2 regions of the Pseudomonas sp. B1-22 genome follow, and region 2 is predicted to be linked to the other one. Evidence: predicted binding sites of a transcription regulator. Region 2 holds the regulator's gene; the other holds the start of a gene.

Region 1 (7,750 bases), on a different contig from region 2:
CCCCGGCAACTACCTGGCCTTCTTCAGCAGCTACGCCTACCTGCAGCAGGCGCTGGAGCGCTTCACCGCCGAGCACCCGGATATTCCCTGTTGGGTGCAGTCGCGCAGCATGAACGAACTGGAGCGCCAGGCCTTTCTCGACCGCTTCACCACCCAATCACGCGGCATCGGCTTCGCCGTGCTCGGCGGCGCCTTCGGCGAGGGCATCGACCTGCCGGGCGACCGGCTGATCGGCGCCTTCATCGCCACGCTGGGCCTGCCGCAGGTGAACGAGGTCAACGAGGAGATCAAGCAGCGCATGCAGGGGATGTTCGGCGACGGCTACGACTACACCTACCTGTTCCCCGGCTTGCAGAAGGTCGTCCAGGCGGCCGGCCGGGTGATCCGCACGACGACGGATTCGGGGGTGATCTACCTGCTGGATGACCGCTTCAACCAGCCGGCGGTGCGGAAGTTGCTGCCGGGGTGGTGGAAGCCGGAGCGGTTGAAGTTCATCGCCGACCCGCCGCGGTTCAAGGCGCCGCAGGGGTATCTGCTGCTGTAGCCCTTTGCACGGTCTGATCGGGGCATGCCCGTGATAGCGCCCATGGGGAGCTGCTACGGCGCCGGCATTTCCGGCTAGGTAGGAGCGGACTTTGTCCGCGATGCTTTTGCTTCGGGTTGGGTGTGTATGCGCCGCTTCGGCGTGTGCTGGGACTTTTTGTTTCGCCCCCTCGGGCGAGCCCCTTTTGTCAAACGTCGGATAGCCGCCCTCACAAAAGGAACCAAAAGGTCTTGCCCCTCCATCCGGTTTTTCGCATGGGGGCGAAAAATACCCTCGTCGAATCGCAGTTTCAGGGGCCCGCCGCGAAGGGCCATCCCTGGCCCATCGCGGCTCTCGCGGCATCCATGCCGCTCAACCCCTGAAACTCCAATTCAACGAGGCCTCCTGAAAGGGGCATTCGGCGCGTACGGATGTTTCCCTGGAAGTCCCAAGGGCAAGAGCAAAGATCAAGAGCGAGGGCATGGCGGTTGCTCCCGTAGGAGCGGGCCATGCCCGCGACATCCATCGCGGCGTATTTCGATCCCACCCGGAAATACCGAGGCCCCCGCCAAATTGTAGGAGCGAGCTTGCTCGCGAACCTCGCCTGAAACGCCGCCTGCCGGCTGATCGCGGGCATGGCCCGCTCCTACAGTGAGCCCCAACGTCCGTCAGACCAACCACCATTGACGGCCCCATCCCACCGGATAAACTGTATATCCATACAGTCATATTCGAGCCACCCCATGCCCCGCCATCCCATCCCCCAACTCGCCCGTCGGACGCATGACCGTCTCCGCTCGCCGACCAGGAGCGCGTGATGGGCAGCGTAGTCGCGCTCGACACCCTGTTTAACCAGCGCCAGGTCTGGAAGGGTCAGCCCCAGGGTCTGCCGCCCAGCCTGCAACCCACTGGCCATGCCGCGCTGGACGCCGCCCTGCCCAGCGGCGGCTGGCCGGAAGCGGCGCTCAGCGAAATCCTCCTGGCTACCGAAGGCACCGGCGAGCTGCAACTGGTCTGGCCGACCCTCGCGCGGCTCAGCGCGGCGGGCGAACGCATCGTGCTGGTCGCACCGCCCCACATCCCCTACCCGGCCGCCTGGCAGGCCGCCGGCGTCATACTGGACCAGCTCACCATCGTCCAGGCCAGCGGCCGCGATGCGCTCTGGGCCGCCGAGCAGTGCCTGCGCTCGGGCAGTTGCGGCGCCGTGCTGTGCTGGCCACAGCAGGCCGACGACCGCGCCCTGCGCCGCCTGCAGGTGGCCGCCGAAACCGGGCAGACCCTGGCCATCGCCTACCGCTCGCAGCGCGAAGCGCTCAACCCGTCGCCCGCCGCACTGCGCCTGGCGCTGGACGCCAACCCGGCGCAGCTGCGCGTGCTCAAGTGCCGTGGAGGCCTGGCGCCGACGCGGTCCATCCCGCTGCCCTGGCATTGAGGCCGCCATGCTCTGGGCCTGCATTCTCCTGCCGCAGCTGGCAATGGACGGCGTGTTGCGCGGCCGTCCCGAGCCGGACGCCGCCCTGGCGCTGCTCGCCGGGCCGCCCCAGCGCCGCGTGCTGCAGGCGGTGAACCCGGCCGCGCGGGCGCTGGGGCTCAAGCCCGGCCAGTCGCTCACCGCAGCCCAGGCGCTGAGCCGCGACTTCGCCACCGCCGAGTACGACCTGCGCGACGTGCAGCGCTGGCAGAACCTGCTGGCCGCCTGGGCCTACGGCTTCAGCTCGCAAGTCAGCCAGCACTACCCGCGCGCGCTGCTGCTGGAGGTGCAGTCCAGCCTGCAACTGTTCGGTCCCTGGCCACGCTTCGAAGCGCGCCTGCGCGAGGAGCTGAACGGACTGGGCTTCCGCCATCGCATCACCGCCGCGCCCAATCCGGCCGCGGCGCGCATCCTCGCCAACGGCCACGACGGCCTGGCGATCCACGACAACCAGCAACTGCGCCAGTACCTGGGACGGATGCCGCTGGAGCGCCTGGGCCTGGAGCGCGACACCGCCACCTCCCTGGGCCGCATGGGCCTGCGCAGCCTGCAGCAACTGCTCGCCCTGCCGCGCGAGAGTCTGGCCCGGCGTTTCCCGCCACAGGTGCTGCGGCAGGTCGACACCCTGCTCGGCCAGCGCCCGCTGGCCCTGGAGTTCTACCGGCCGCCGGATACCTTCGAGTCACGCATCGAGCTGAACTTCGACGTGGAATCGACCCAGGCACTGCTGTTCCCGCTGCGCCGCCTGACCGCCGACCTCGCCGCCTTCCTCGCCGGGCGCGACAGTGGCGTGCAGCGTTTCGTCCTCTATCTGGAACACCACGAAGGCAGCGACACGCAGATGCCGGTCGGCCTGCTCAGCGCCGAGCGCGAGGCAGCGATGCTCTTCGAGCTGACCCGTGGCCGTCTGGAGCAACTGCAACTGCGCGCCCCGGTGCACAGCGTGCGACTGCTGGCCGACGACCTGCCGGCCTTCGTCCCGCAGCACCGCGAGCTGTTCGACGACCGCCCGCAGCAGTCGCTGCCCTGGGAGCAACTGCGCGAACGGCTGCGCGCGCGACTGGGCGACGATGCCGTGCACAGTCTCGGTGGCCGCGCCGACCATCGCCCGGAGCGCGCCTGGCAAAGCAGCTCCATGCCGCTTTTGCCCGTCACCGAAGCCCCGCGCCCCGGCTGGCTGCTGGCCGAACCCCAGCCATTGCGCGAATTCGCCCCGACGCTGCTGGCCGGCCCCGAGCGCATCGAATCCGGCTGGTGGGACGGCGAGGACATCCGCCGCGACTACTACCAGGTGCGAACCCGCAGCGGCCAGCGCGCCTGGGCGTTCCGCCCGGTGGGCGACGACGGCCCCCTGCTGCTGCACGGCTGGTTCGCATGAGCGCGCCGGCCGAAGGCATCGGCTATGCCGAGCTGCATTGCCTGTCCAACTTCAGCTTCCAGCGCGGCGCCTCCAGCGCGGCCGAGCTCTTCGAGCGGGCGAAGAAGCTCGGCTACCGGGCGCTGGCGATCACCGACGAATGCAGCCTGGCCGGTATCGTCCGCGCCTGGCAGGCCTCGAAGGAGACGGAAATCCCGCTGATCACCGGCAGCGAACTGAGCCTCTCGCAAGGCCCGAAGCTGGTGCTGCTGGCGGAGAACCTGGCCGGCTACGAGAACCTCTGCCGCCTGCTCACTCACGCCCGCCGCCGTGCCGAGAAAGGCAGCTATCGACTGGTGCGCGCGGACTTCGACGGCAACTTGGAGCACCTGCTGGCGATCTGGCTGCCACGGGATGATCAGGACGACGACGGCCTCTGGTTGCGCGGGCTGTTCCCTGAGCGCCTGTGGCTGGGCGTCGAGCTGCACAAGGGCCCGGACGACGCCGGCAAGCTGCGGCGCCTGCAGGAACAGGCCGCACGCCTGGAGATTCCCGCCGTGGCCTGCGGCGACGTGCACATGCATGTGCGCGGCCGCCGCGCCCTGCAGGACTGCATGACCGCCATCCGCCAGCACCTGCCGGTGCAAGAGGCCGGGCAGTACCTCTATCCCAACGGCGAACGCCATCTGCGACCGTGGGAGGCGCTGGCGTCGATCTACCCCGCCGAGCTGCTGGCGGAGACGGTGAAGATTGCCGGGCGCTGTGCTTTCGACCTCGGTCAACTCGACTACCAGTACCCGCGCGAGCTGGTGCCCGAAGGGCATACGCCAGCCAGTTGGCTTTGCGCCCTGACTCACAAAGGCATTCGCGAACGTTGGCCCAAAGGAGCCAGGAAGAAAATCATCAAACGCATCCGCAAGGAACTGCGGCTGATCATCGAACTGAAATACGAAAGCTATTTCCTCACGGTCCATGACATCGTCCGGTTTGCCCGCTCGCAGCACATCCTCTGCCAGGGACGCGGTTCGGCCGCCAATTCCGCAGTGTGCTTCACGCTGGGGATTACCGAACTCGACCCAACACACAGCAACCTGCTGTTCGGCCGCTTCATCTCCCGCGAACGCAACGAGCCGCCGGATATCGACGTCGATTTCGAGCACGACCGCCGCGAGGAAGTCATCCAGTACATATTTCGCCGCTACGGCCGCACGCGGGCAGCACTGACTGCCGTAGTCAGTACCTACCGGGGCGCTGGGGCGGTGCGCGACGTGGCCAAGGCTCTGGGTCTTCCGCCCGATCAAGTAGGTGCCCTGGCCGATTGCTGCGGGCGCTGGAGTCGTGAAGGCCCTCCCCGTGACCGTCTGATTGAGTCCGGCTTCGATCCGGACAGCCCGGTACTGCGACGAGTACTGGCGCTTACCGAGCAATTGGTCGGATTCCCCCGGCATCTGTCACAGCATCCCGGCGGTTTCGTGATTTCCCAGCAGCCATTGGAAACCCTGGTGCCGGTAGAGAATGCCGCGATGCCAGAACGCACCTTGATCCAATGGGACAAGGACGACCTCGACGCCGTCGGCCTGCTCAAAGTCGACGTGCTCGCCCTCGGCATGCTCAGCGCGCTGCGCCGCTGTTTCGACCTGATCGAACGTTATCGTGGTCAGCGGTGGACACTCGCCTCCCTGCCGCAGGAATGTCCGAAGACCTACGAAATGATCAGCCGCGCCGACACCATTGGCGTGTTCCAGATCGAGTCCCGTGCGCAGATGGCCATGCTGCCGCGCCTCAAGCCCGAAACGTTTTATGACTTGGTCATCGAAGTGGCCATCGTCCGGCCCGGACCGATCCAGGGCGACATGGTGCATCCCTACCTGCGCCGACGTAACAAGGAAGAACCCGTTACCTATCCGTCCAAAGCCTTGGAAAAGGTCTTCAGGCGCACCTTGGGTGTTCCGCTGTTTCAGGAACAGGTCATGGAAGTGGCCGTCATTGCCGCCGACTACACCCAGGGCGAAGCGGACCACCTGCGTCGGTGCATGGCCGCGTGGAAGCGGCATGGCGGTCTGGAGCCGCACCGTCAGCGCCTCTTCCAAGGCATGTTGAAGAACGGCTACACCCAGGATTTCGCCGAGCGCATCTTCAAACAGATAGAAGGCTTCGGCAGCTACGGCTTCCCCGAATCCCACGCCGCCAGTTTCGCCCTGCTCACCTACGCCAGCTGCTGGCTGAAATGCCACGAGCCGGCGGCCTTCACCTGCGCGCTGATCAACAGCTGGCCCATGGGCTTCTACAGCCCCGACCAGTTGCTGCAGGACGCCCGCCGCCACGGTCTGGAAATCCGTCCGGTGGACGTGCGCCACAGCCACTGGGACTGCACCCTGGAGCCCATCGCCGACCGCCAGCCGGCGATCCGCCTCGGCCTGCGCATGGTGCGCGGGCTACGCGAGGAGGTCGCCAACGCCGTAGCCCAGGCGCGCGAACAACGCCCCTTCGCCGACGTCGCCGACCTCTGCCTGCGCGCCCACCTCGACGGCCGCGCCCGCGAACAGTTGGCCGACGCCGGTGCCCTGCGCGGCCTCGCCGGACACCGGCACAAGGCGCGCTGGGCGATTGCCGGGGTCGAACCACAGCTGCCGTTGTTCGCAGGGCAAGTCACCGAGGAAGCGCCGGTCAGCCTGCCGCTGCCCAGCCGTGGCGAAGACCTGCTCACCGACTACGCGACCCTCGGCACCACCCTCGGTCCACACCCCATGACGCTGCTGCGTGGCGCCCTCAAGGCCCGCCGTTGCCGTAGTTCGCGCGACCTGCTGAAGCTGGAAGCCGACCGCCCGGTGCGCGTCGCCGGCCTGGTCGTCGGCCGCCAGCGTCCCGGCACCGCCAGCGGTGTCACCTTCATCACCCTGGAGGACGAGTTCGGCATGATCAACGTGATCGTCTGGCGCGACCTCGCCGAACACCAGCGCCGCCCCTTCCTCAGCGCCCGCCTGCTGCAGGTGGACGGCGCCCTGGAAGCCAAGGACGGCGTGCGCCATGTGATCGCCGGAAGGCTGACGGATCTGAGCGAGCTGCTGGAAGGGCTGGATGTGCGGAGTCGGGATTTCCACTGAGCCCAATTGGCGAACGAATCTCGCAAAAATGCAGGCTCGTAGGATGGCGTGGAGCGCAGCGATACCCATCACGGCGGATAGCTCGGCGTTGCCTGTAACTCTAATCGCGGGCATGGCCCGCTCCTACAAGAGACGCCTTGCACTCACCCCGTAGGAGCGGGCCATGCCCGCGATGCTCTTGCTCTTGCTCTTGCTCTTGAAGACTTCCAGAGAAACCTCCGCGCACTCCGAGCGCCCCTTCAGGAGGCCGAGTGGAGTCGGAGTTTCAGGGGTTGAGCGGCATGGATGCCGCGAGAGCGTCGTCGGGCCAGGGATGGCCCGTCGACGCGTGCCCCTGAAACTTCGATGGAGCGAGGGAAGTCCCGCGAAGCGGGACCCGGATGATGGGGCAAGACCTTTGCCCACTTTGGGTCGTTTGCCAAAGTGGGTCGCCCGAGGGGGCGAAACAAGAAGTACCCGAGCACGCCGAAGCGGCGCAGAAACACCGAACAAGACGGCGGATAACGCCCCAGGCGTTATCCGCCCTACATGGCTGTAATCCCTCGCCGACCGCCCGTCGCCCCACTCCTCCATCCTGTCGATCCCGCCCTTCGCCCTTCGACTACTGATCAAAGGCAGGCGGCATCCGGCCGTCCGTCCACCCGCAGGAGATGAACGATGACCTATGTCGATGGCTTCCTCGTACCAGTGCCCACCGCCAGCCGCGAGCGCTACATCGAGGTGGCGCGCAAGGCGGCGGCGATGTTCAAGGAGTACGGCGCGCTCGGCGTCGTCGAGTGCTGGGGCAACGACGTTCCCGAGGGCAAGGTGACCTCCTTCCCCATGGCGGTGAAGCTCAAGGAAGACGAGACCGTGGTGTTCTCCTGGATCACCTGGCCCAGCAAGGAAGTGCGGGACGCGGGCATGAAGAAGTTCATGGAGGACCCACGGATGAAGACCGAATTCAGCGACATGCCCTTCGACGGGCAACGCATGATCTTCGGCGGCTTCGAAGTGATAGTCCAAGCCTGATGCCGCCCAGTTCCAGCAACGTAGGGCGCATAACCTGGAACGGGTTATCCGCCAAACGGCGAATAACGCCCTATGTGATTCCATCCTGATGCCATGCGCTGGGCCTGTCGCAGGCATGGCCAGCTCCTACAGGTCGACCGCGCACTATTCCTGTAGGAGCGGGCCATGCCCGCGATAAGCGGACAAAGTCCGCACCGACATACCGCGCCAGACCTCGATACGCTCCCAATCCGTCCGCGAACGCGCTGCCTGGCCCCACTGGTGCCCTAACCCGAACAACGACA
Region 2 (7,750 bases):
CATGATGATGGCCCAGCGTCTCTACGAAGCCGGCTACATCACCTACATGCGTACCGACTCGACCAACCTGTCGGCCGACGCCATCGATATGGTGCGTGGCTTCATCGACAGCGAGTTCGGCAAGAAATACCTGCCGGCCAAGCCGAACTTCTATTCCAGCAAGGAAGGCGCCCAGGAAGCGCACGAAGCGATTCGTCCGTCCGACGTCAACCTGCGTCCGACCCAGCTGTCGGGCATGGAGCGCGATGCCGAGCGCCTGTACGACCTGATCTGGCGCCAGTTCGTGGCCTGCCAGATGCCGCCGGCCGAATACCTGTCCACCACCGTCAGCGTTGCCGCTGGTGACTTCGAGCTGCGCGCCAAGGGCCGCATCCTCAAGTTCGACGGTTACACCAAGGTGCTGCCGCAGCAGAGCAAGCCGGGCGAGGACGACGTCCTGCCGGAGATGAACCAGGGCGAAGCCATGAAGCTGCTCAAGCTCGACCCGAGCCAGCACTTCACCAAGCCGCCGGCGCGTTTCTCCGAAGCCAGCCTGGTCAAGGAACTGGAAAAGCGTGGCATCGGCCGTCCGTCCACCTACGCGGCGATCATCTCCACCATCCAGGAGCGCGGCTACGTCACCACCCACAACCGCCGTTTCTACGCGGAAAAGATGGGCGATATCGTCACCGACCGCCTCAACGAGAGCTTCTCCAACCTGATGGACTACGGCTTCACCGCCGGCATGGAAGAGCACCTCGATGACGTGGCGCAGGGCGAGCGCGACTGGAAACACCTGCTGGACGAATTCTACGGCGACTTCCGCAAGAAGCTCGACCTGGCCGAAGCCGCCAACGACGGCATGCGCGCCAACCAGCCGACCCTGACCGACATCCCCTGCCGCGAGTGCGGCCGGCCGATGATGATCCGTACCGCCTCCACCGGCGTGTTCCTCGGCTGCTCGGGCTACAGCCTGCCGCCGAAAGAGCGCTGCAAGGCCACGATCAACCTGATTCCGGGCGACGAAATCGCTGCGGATGACGAAGGCGAATCCGAATCCCGCGTACTGCGTGGCAAGCACCGCTGCCCGATCTGCAGCACCGCGATGGACGCCTACCTGGTCGACGAGAAGCGCAAGCTGCACATCTGCGGCAACAACCCGGACTGCGCCGGCTACGAGATCGAAGAAGGCCAGTACCGCATCAAGGGCTACGAAGGCCCGAGCCTGGAATGCGACAAGTGCGGCAGCGAGATGCAGCTCAAGACCGGCCGTTTCGGCAAGTTCTTCGGTTGCACCAATCCGACCTGCAAGAACACCCGCAAGCTGCTGAAGAACGGCGAGCCCGCCCCGCCGAAGATGGACGCCATCCGCATGCCGGAACTCAAGTGCGAGAAGGTGGACGACATCTACGTACTGCGTGACGGCGCTTCCGGCCTGTTCCTGGCCGCCAGCCAGTTCCCGAAGAACCGCGAGACCCGCGCTCCGCTGGTGGCCGAACTGGTGCCGCATAAGGATGAGCTGGATCCGAAGTACCACTTCCTGCTTGCCGCTCCCGCAAAGGACCCGGATGGCCGCCCGGCGGTGATCCGCTTCAGCCGCAAGACCAAGGAGCAGTACGTGCAGTCCGAGGTCGACGGCAAACCCACCGGCTGGCGTGCGTTCTTCGACGGCGGCAAGTGGAAGGTCGAAGACAAGCGCTGATGGAAGGCGCGCCCCGCTGAGGCGGGGCGTGCTTATACTGCCGACGTGGATTGCGAGAGGGCCTGGCCATGGCGCACGAACTCTATACCCGTACCAACCAGAAGCTGTTCTTCGCCGGCCTCGCCCTGGAAGCCTGGCGCACTGCCGAGTCGGCCCGCGCGATGAACGCCCAGGCGCGCATCCAGGCCGAGCGCGAAGCGGCACTGTTCCATCTCTATGGTGCGGTGCTGGGTGTGGCCCATGAGATCGCCGGTTACTACCGCCTGCCGCAGGCGGGCGCGCCGCGCGTCGACATGCTGCTGAACGCCGACGTGCTGGCCGCCGCCCCGAGCCCGGAGCTGGCGGAAATGGTCGAGCTGGCGCAATCGCCGGAAGCATGGTTGGGCCGCCTGCTGGCCGCCTACGCTGCGCTGTTCCAGCCGCCGAGCGAGCCGAAGAAGGCCAAGGTCGATCCGACCCAGCCGCTGATCCAGGCGGTGAATGTCGATGACGAAGCGCCGGTCGAGTTGAGCAACGACGAGCTAGAAGCCTGGCGGAAATCCCTGAAAGAGCTGGTGCTGCGCTTCCGCGCCTCGCTGACCGAGCTCTGATTGGTGCATTGATCCACAGCTGCGACCAGTCGGTCGGCTTGAGGAATGTTGCACTAGGGTGTAGCGAATGTGGCTGTTACACTACGGGTTCTGCTGTGGAGAACCTTCGCTATGCCAACCTCATTTCTGGAAATCGTAGAGCTGCCTGACGGGCGTATCGTGCTGCGTCGCGCGGATGATGAGGAGTCGCTGGTGACCCTGGAATTCTCCGCTGACGCCAAAGGCTTCCTGCAGGGTCAGCATATCGAAATCGCCAAGGCGATGTTCAATGTCGGCGTGCAGATGGCTGGCCGCCTTGCCGAAGGTGGCGACATGGGCATGGACGACGAAGGTCCACGCGTCCTGCACTGAATCCCGCTGCTTCGCCGCATTCGCGGCGAAGCTTCTGTTTCAACCCAGACGAATGTTCAGGCTCTGCGCCTTGCCGGTAACGGCTGCGCGGGACAGCTGCGTGCGCGCCTTGGCGTTTAGATTCAGCCAGCTCACCACGGTATGACTGTTGCCCAGGCGCAGCGCCTCGCAGGCCAGGGCTTGTGCGGCGGCCTGGTCGCGCGCCGGCAGCAGCAGGATGCGTTCGCGGTTCAGGCCGGCCTTGCGTAGCCAGTCCGGAGTCAGGCTGGAGGGCGGGGCGATCAGCGTCAGCCAGCGGGAGTCACTTTCCTCGCTCAGCTCGCGGAGCATCGGCGCCAGCAGTGTCAGGCACTGGCCGGGGAGGCCGCGCAGGGCGATTTCGCTGAAGGCGCGTTCGTCATCCGCGGGCTCGTCTTCCATCAGCTCCGGAAGCAGGGGAGCAGTACCGCTCGCCCAGAGTGCTTCCTGGAACAGCGGGAGTTGCGGCAGGTTCAGCGGCTGCGGGTACTGCATGGATATCTCCTGTTCAGCGACGGATCACGCCGACGCTCAAGCCTTCGATGATCAGTTCCTGTTCCTTGAGGTCGACCTCGATGGGGGCGAACTCGGGATTCTCGGCGATCAGCCAGACCTTGCTGCCTTCGCGCTTGAATCGCTTTACCGTCACTTCTTCACCCAGGCGAGCGACCACGATCTGGCCGTTGCGCGCTTCGCGGGTGACGTGCACGGCGAGCAGGTCGCCGTCCATGATGCCGACGTCTTTCATGCTCTGCCCGCGCACGCGCAGCAGGTAGTCGGCCGGCGGGTTGAAGAAGGTAGGGTTGATCCGGCAGGTGTCGTCGACGTTCTGCTCGGCGAGGATCGGCGCGCCGGCGGCGACGCGACCGATTATCGGCAGCTCGTCTTCGTTGGCGGCGGCCTTGGGTTCGAAGCCAGGGATGCGGATGCCACGGGAGGCGCCCGGGGTCATCTCGATGGCGCCTTTGCGGGCGAGGGCCTTCAGATGCTCCTCGGCGGCGTTGGGCGACTTGAAGCCGAGTTCCTGGGCGATTTCCGCACGGGTGGGCGGATAGCCGTTGTCTTCCAGGCAGCGTTTGATGAAGGCGAGGATTTCGGCTTGGCGCGGCGTCAGCTTCAGCATGTCCATACTCTGGCTTTTTATACAGTGACTGGAATTATATACAGTGAAGGCGCTCTGGCAATGCCTAATTTCGCGCGGCTGTCGGTGCTGCAACGGCAGATGTAACCTGTGCGGGCTGGCAAGCGTCTTGCTGAAGGTTGAAATCAGCTTGTCGCATTGCCCATGTTTTTGTTAACAATCGGTCGCACTTTGCTTGACAATACAAGAGGCTGAAACGTATGTTTCAAACAAGTGTTTGTCAGGCGGAGTAGCCATGGCCCAGTCGGAAACCGTCGAACGCATCCTGGATGCTGCGGAACAGCTGTTCGCGGAGAAAGGCTTCGCCGAAACCTCCTTGCGTCTGATCACCAGCAAGGCGGGGGTGAACCTCGCGGCGGTGAACTATCACTTCGGCTCGAAGAAGGCGCTGATCCAGGCGGTCTTCTCGCGCTTCCTCGGCCCGTTCTGCGCCAGTCTCGAAAAGGAGCTGGACCGCCGCCAGGCCAAGCCCGACGCGCCGCGCGCCACCCTGGAAGAGCTGCTGGAGCTGCTGGTCGTCCAGGCCATGGCGGTGAAGCCGCGCAGTGGCAACGACCTGTCCATCTTCATGCGCCTGCTCGGTCTGGCCTTCAGCCAGAGCCAGGGCCATCTGCGCAAGTATCTCGAAGAAGTCTACGGCAAGGTGTTCCGCCGCTACATGCTGCTGGTGCACGAAGCCGCACCGCGCCTGCCGCCGCTGGAGCTGTTCTGGCGCGTGCACTTCATGCTGGGTACCGCGGTGTTCAGCATGTCCGGCATCAAGGCGCTGCGCGCGATGGCCGAGAACGACTTCGGGGTGAACACCTCCATCGAGCAGGTGATGCGCCTGATGGTGCCGTTCCTCGCCGCCGGCATGCGCGCCGACAGCGGTGTCAGCGATCCTTCGCTGGCCGGGGCGCAGCTCAAGCCGCGCAGCAAGGCGAGCGCCGCACCCGCCAAGGTCTGAACGACGCCCGGCTTTGCGCTGGGCGGTGCAGGCCTGATCGGCTAAAGTAGCCGGCCATGGCTGATCTCGATCTCCTCCATATTTCCCTGTCCGACCAGATGCTCTATGGCTTTGCCGGGGAGCAGCTGTGCGTGCGCCTGCCGGTCTCCACGGCGGTCAATGGCGCCGGCGAGCGTAGTGGCTCCGGCTGCACGCCGCGCGGATTGCATCAGGTCCGCGCGCGCATCGGTGACGGGCTGCCCAAGGGCGCGGTGCTCAAGGGGCGGCGCTGGACAGGCGAGGTCTGGACCCAGGCGCTGCACGATGAGTCTCCCGGCCGCGACTGGATTCTCACCCGCATCCTCTGGCTCAGCGGCTGCGAGCCGGGGCGCAATAGAATGGGCGAGGTCGATACCTTCCGCCGCTACATCTATCTGCACGGCACGCCGGACTGCGAGCCCATGGGCACGCCGCTGTCCCATGGCTGTATCCGCCTGCGTAACGATGACCTGCTGGAACTCTTTCCCCGGGTTCCCCTCCATTGCCGGGTCCGAATCGAAGAGGCCGTCTGCCCCGACTGGCAGGCGCCACAACTGAACTGAAAGGAATGCACATGCAAGGCTCCCTGATGCTCGACATCGGCGGCACCTGGCTGACCGCCGAGGACCGTCAGATTCTGCGCCACCCGGAAGTCGGTGGCCTGATCATCTTCGCCCGCAATATCGAGTCACCGCGCCAGGTGCGCGAGCTCTGTGCGGCTATCCGCGCGGTGCGTCCGGACCTGCTGCTGGCGGTGGACCAGGAAGGCGGTCGTGTGCAGCGCCTGCGCCAGGGCTTCCTGCGCCTGCCGGCGATGCGCGCCATCGCTGATAACGACAATGCCGAGCGCCTGGCCGAGCAATGCGGCTGGCTGATGGCGACCGAGGTGCTGGCCGTGGGCCTGGACCTCAGCTTCGCCCCGGTGCTGGACCTGGATCACCAGCGCAGCGCCGTGGTCGGCAGTCGCGCCTTCGAGGGCAATCCCGAGCGCGCGGTTGCGCTGGCCGGCGCCTTCATCCGCGGTATGCACGCCGCCGGCATGGCGGCCACCGGCAAGCACTTCCCCGGCCATGGCTGGGCGGAGGCGGATTCCCACGTGGCGATCCCCGAGGACGAGCGCAGCCTTGAGCAGATCCGGGCCTGCGACCTGATCCCGTTCCAGCGCTTGTCCGGCGAGCTGGATGCGCTGATGCCGGCCCATGTGATCTACCCGCAGGTCGATCCGAATCCTGCCGGTTTTTCGCGTCGCTGGTTGCAGGACATCCTGCGCGGCGAGCTGGGCTTCGACGGCGTGATTTTCAGCGATGACCTGTCCATGGCTGGCGCCCACGTGGTGGGCGATGCCGCCAACCGCATCGAGGCCGCGCTGACGGCAGGCTGCGACATGGGGCTGGTGTGCAATGACCGCGCCTCCGCCGAGCTGGCTCTGAGCGCGCTGCAGCGCCTGAAGGTCACTGCGCCGCAGCGCCTGCAGCGCATGCGTGCCAAGGCTTGGCCGGGCACCGAATACAAGCAGCTTCCGCGCTGGCAGCAGGCGGTCGGTGAGCTGCGCGCTGCCCAACTGATCGATTGATTGCGATCTGCTGCGCGTCGGCATAACGGCGTTGGAAGGCTGGATCGGACTGCTCATTGACATGAAGTCAACTCCGCGTCCGATCCAGCCCTCCGCCTTGTTCTGCTCTAGCTCGCGAGATCGCAGGGACAATTTGAGGATAGAAGCATGACTGTCTACGCCATCATCGGCGGCACCGGCCTGACCCAGCTGGAAGGCCTGACCCTGAAGGATTCCATTGCTCTGGACACGCCCTACGGCGAGCCCTCGGCGGCCATCCAGCGCGGTGAGTTTGCCGGCCGCGAGGTGCTGTTCCTGGCTCGCCATGGCCATCCGCACCGCTTCCCGCCGCACCAGGTGAACTACCGCGCCAACCTCTGGGCGCTGCAGCAGGCCGGTGCCGAGGCAGTGCTGGCGGTGAACGCGGTGGGAGGTATCCATGCGGCGATGGGCAGCGGCCATCTTTGCGTGCCGCACCAGATCGTCGATTACACCTGGGGGCGTGAGCACACCTACTTCGCGGGGGACATCGACCACGTCACCCACGTCGATTTCAGCCATCCCTATGACGAAGCGCTGCGCCAGAAGCTGATCGCCGCGCTACAGGCGCTGGGCTATCCGTACAGCAGCCATGGTGTTTATGCCGCGACCCAGGGCCCGCGCCTGGAGACCGTGGCGGAAATCGCCAGGCTGGAGCGCGACGGCTGCGACATCGTCGGCATGACCGGTATGCCCGAAGCCGCCCTGGCCCGTGAGCTGGAGCTGCCCTATGCCTGCCTGTCACTGGTGGTGAACCCGGCGGCCGGCAAGTCCAGCGGAATCATCACCATGGCCGAGATCGAGCAGGCCCTGCACGAGGGCATCGGCAAGGTGCGCGAGGTGCTGGGGCGCGTGTTGGTGAGCTGAATACGCGCTGAGCAGTTTCATGGAGCAATTCCCGTAGGAGCGGACTCTGTCCGCGATCCAGCGGCGTGCCGTGTGGATCGCGGATGAATCCGCTCCTACAGGATCAAAAGCGCTTTATCCCGCCGTTACGGTTTCGGCAGCGGCGCGAAGAGTGCGTCGATATCGCTCTGCTGCAATTGCAGGCCGGTGTTCTTGCCGTCCTCCAGCACCCCAGCGGCCAGTGCCGCCTTGCGTGCCTGCAGTTGCTGGATCTTTTCTTCCAGGGTGCCGCGGGCGATCAGCTTGTAGACGAACACGGGCTTGTCCTGCCCGATGCGGTAGGCGCGGTCGGTGGCCTGCTGCTCTACCGCCGGGTTCCACCACGGATCGTAGTGGATCACGGTGTCGGCGGCGGTGAGATTGAGGCCGGTGCCACCGGCCTTCAGGCTAATGAGGAACAGCGGGACGCGTCCCTGCTGGAAGTCCTCCACCGGCTGGCGACGGTCGCGTGTTTCGCCGGTGAGGAGCGCATAGCGGATGTGCCGTGCCTGTAGCTGTTCCTGGATCA

What was found. The regulator LexA, encoded in region 2, represses DNA repair genes until DNA is damaged. The targets are predictions, from matches to a motif close to CTGTNTNNNNANACAG.
Region 1: the regulator LexA is predicted to act here: its motif matches at 1,233-1,248, upstream of imuA (translesion DNA synthesis-associated protein ImuA).

What each region holds. Positions count from the first base shown of each region.
Region 1 covers NZ_JBCHVH010000007.1:219,515-227,264, forward strand. Annotated here, with positions in the region: gene ACQ5BL_RS25970 (ATP-dependent DNA helicase) at 1-544, shown strand, start outside; gene imuA (translesion DNA synthesis-associated protein ImuA) at 1,341-1,955, shown strand; gene ACQ5BL_RS25980 (Y-family DNA polymerase) at 1,963-3,372, shown strand; gene ACQ5BL_RS25985 (error-prone DNA polymerase) at 3,369-6,455, shown strand; gene ACQ5BL_RS25990 (DUF1428 domain-containing protein) at 7,113-7,466, shown strand.
Region 2 covers NZ_JBCHVH010000001.1:580,805-588,554, forward strand. Annotated here, with positions in the region: gene topA (type I DNA topoisomerase) at 1-1,681, shown strand, start outside; gene ACQ5BL_RS02790 (DUF6586 family protein) at 1,750-2,271, shown strand; gene ACQ5BL_RS02795 (hypothetical protein) at 2,383-2,622, shown strand; gene sulA (SOS-induced cell division inhibitor SulA) at 2,662-3,135, opposite strand; gene lexA (transcriptional repressor LexA) at 3,149-3,763, opposite strand; gene ACQ5BL_RS02810 (TetR/AcrR family transcriptional regulator) at 4,017-4,727, shown strand; gene ACQ5BL_RS02815 (L,D-transpeptidase) at 4,784-5,308, shown strand; gene nagZ (beta-N-acetylhexosaminidase) at 5,320-6,318, shown strand; gene ACQ5BL_RS02825 (S-methyl-5'-thioinosine phosphorylase) at 6,466-7,203, shown strand; gene ACQ5BL_RS02830 (DEAD/DEAH box helicase) at 7,329-7,750, opposite strand, start outside.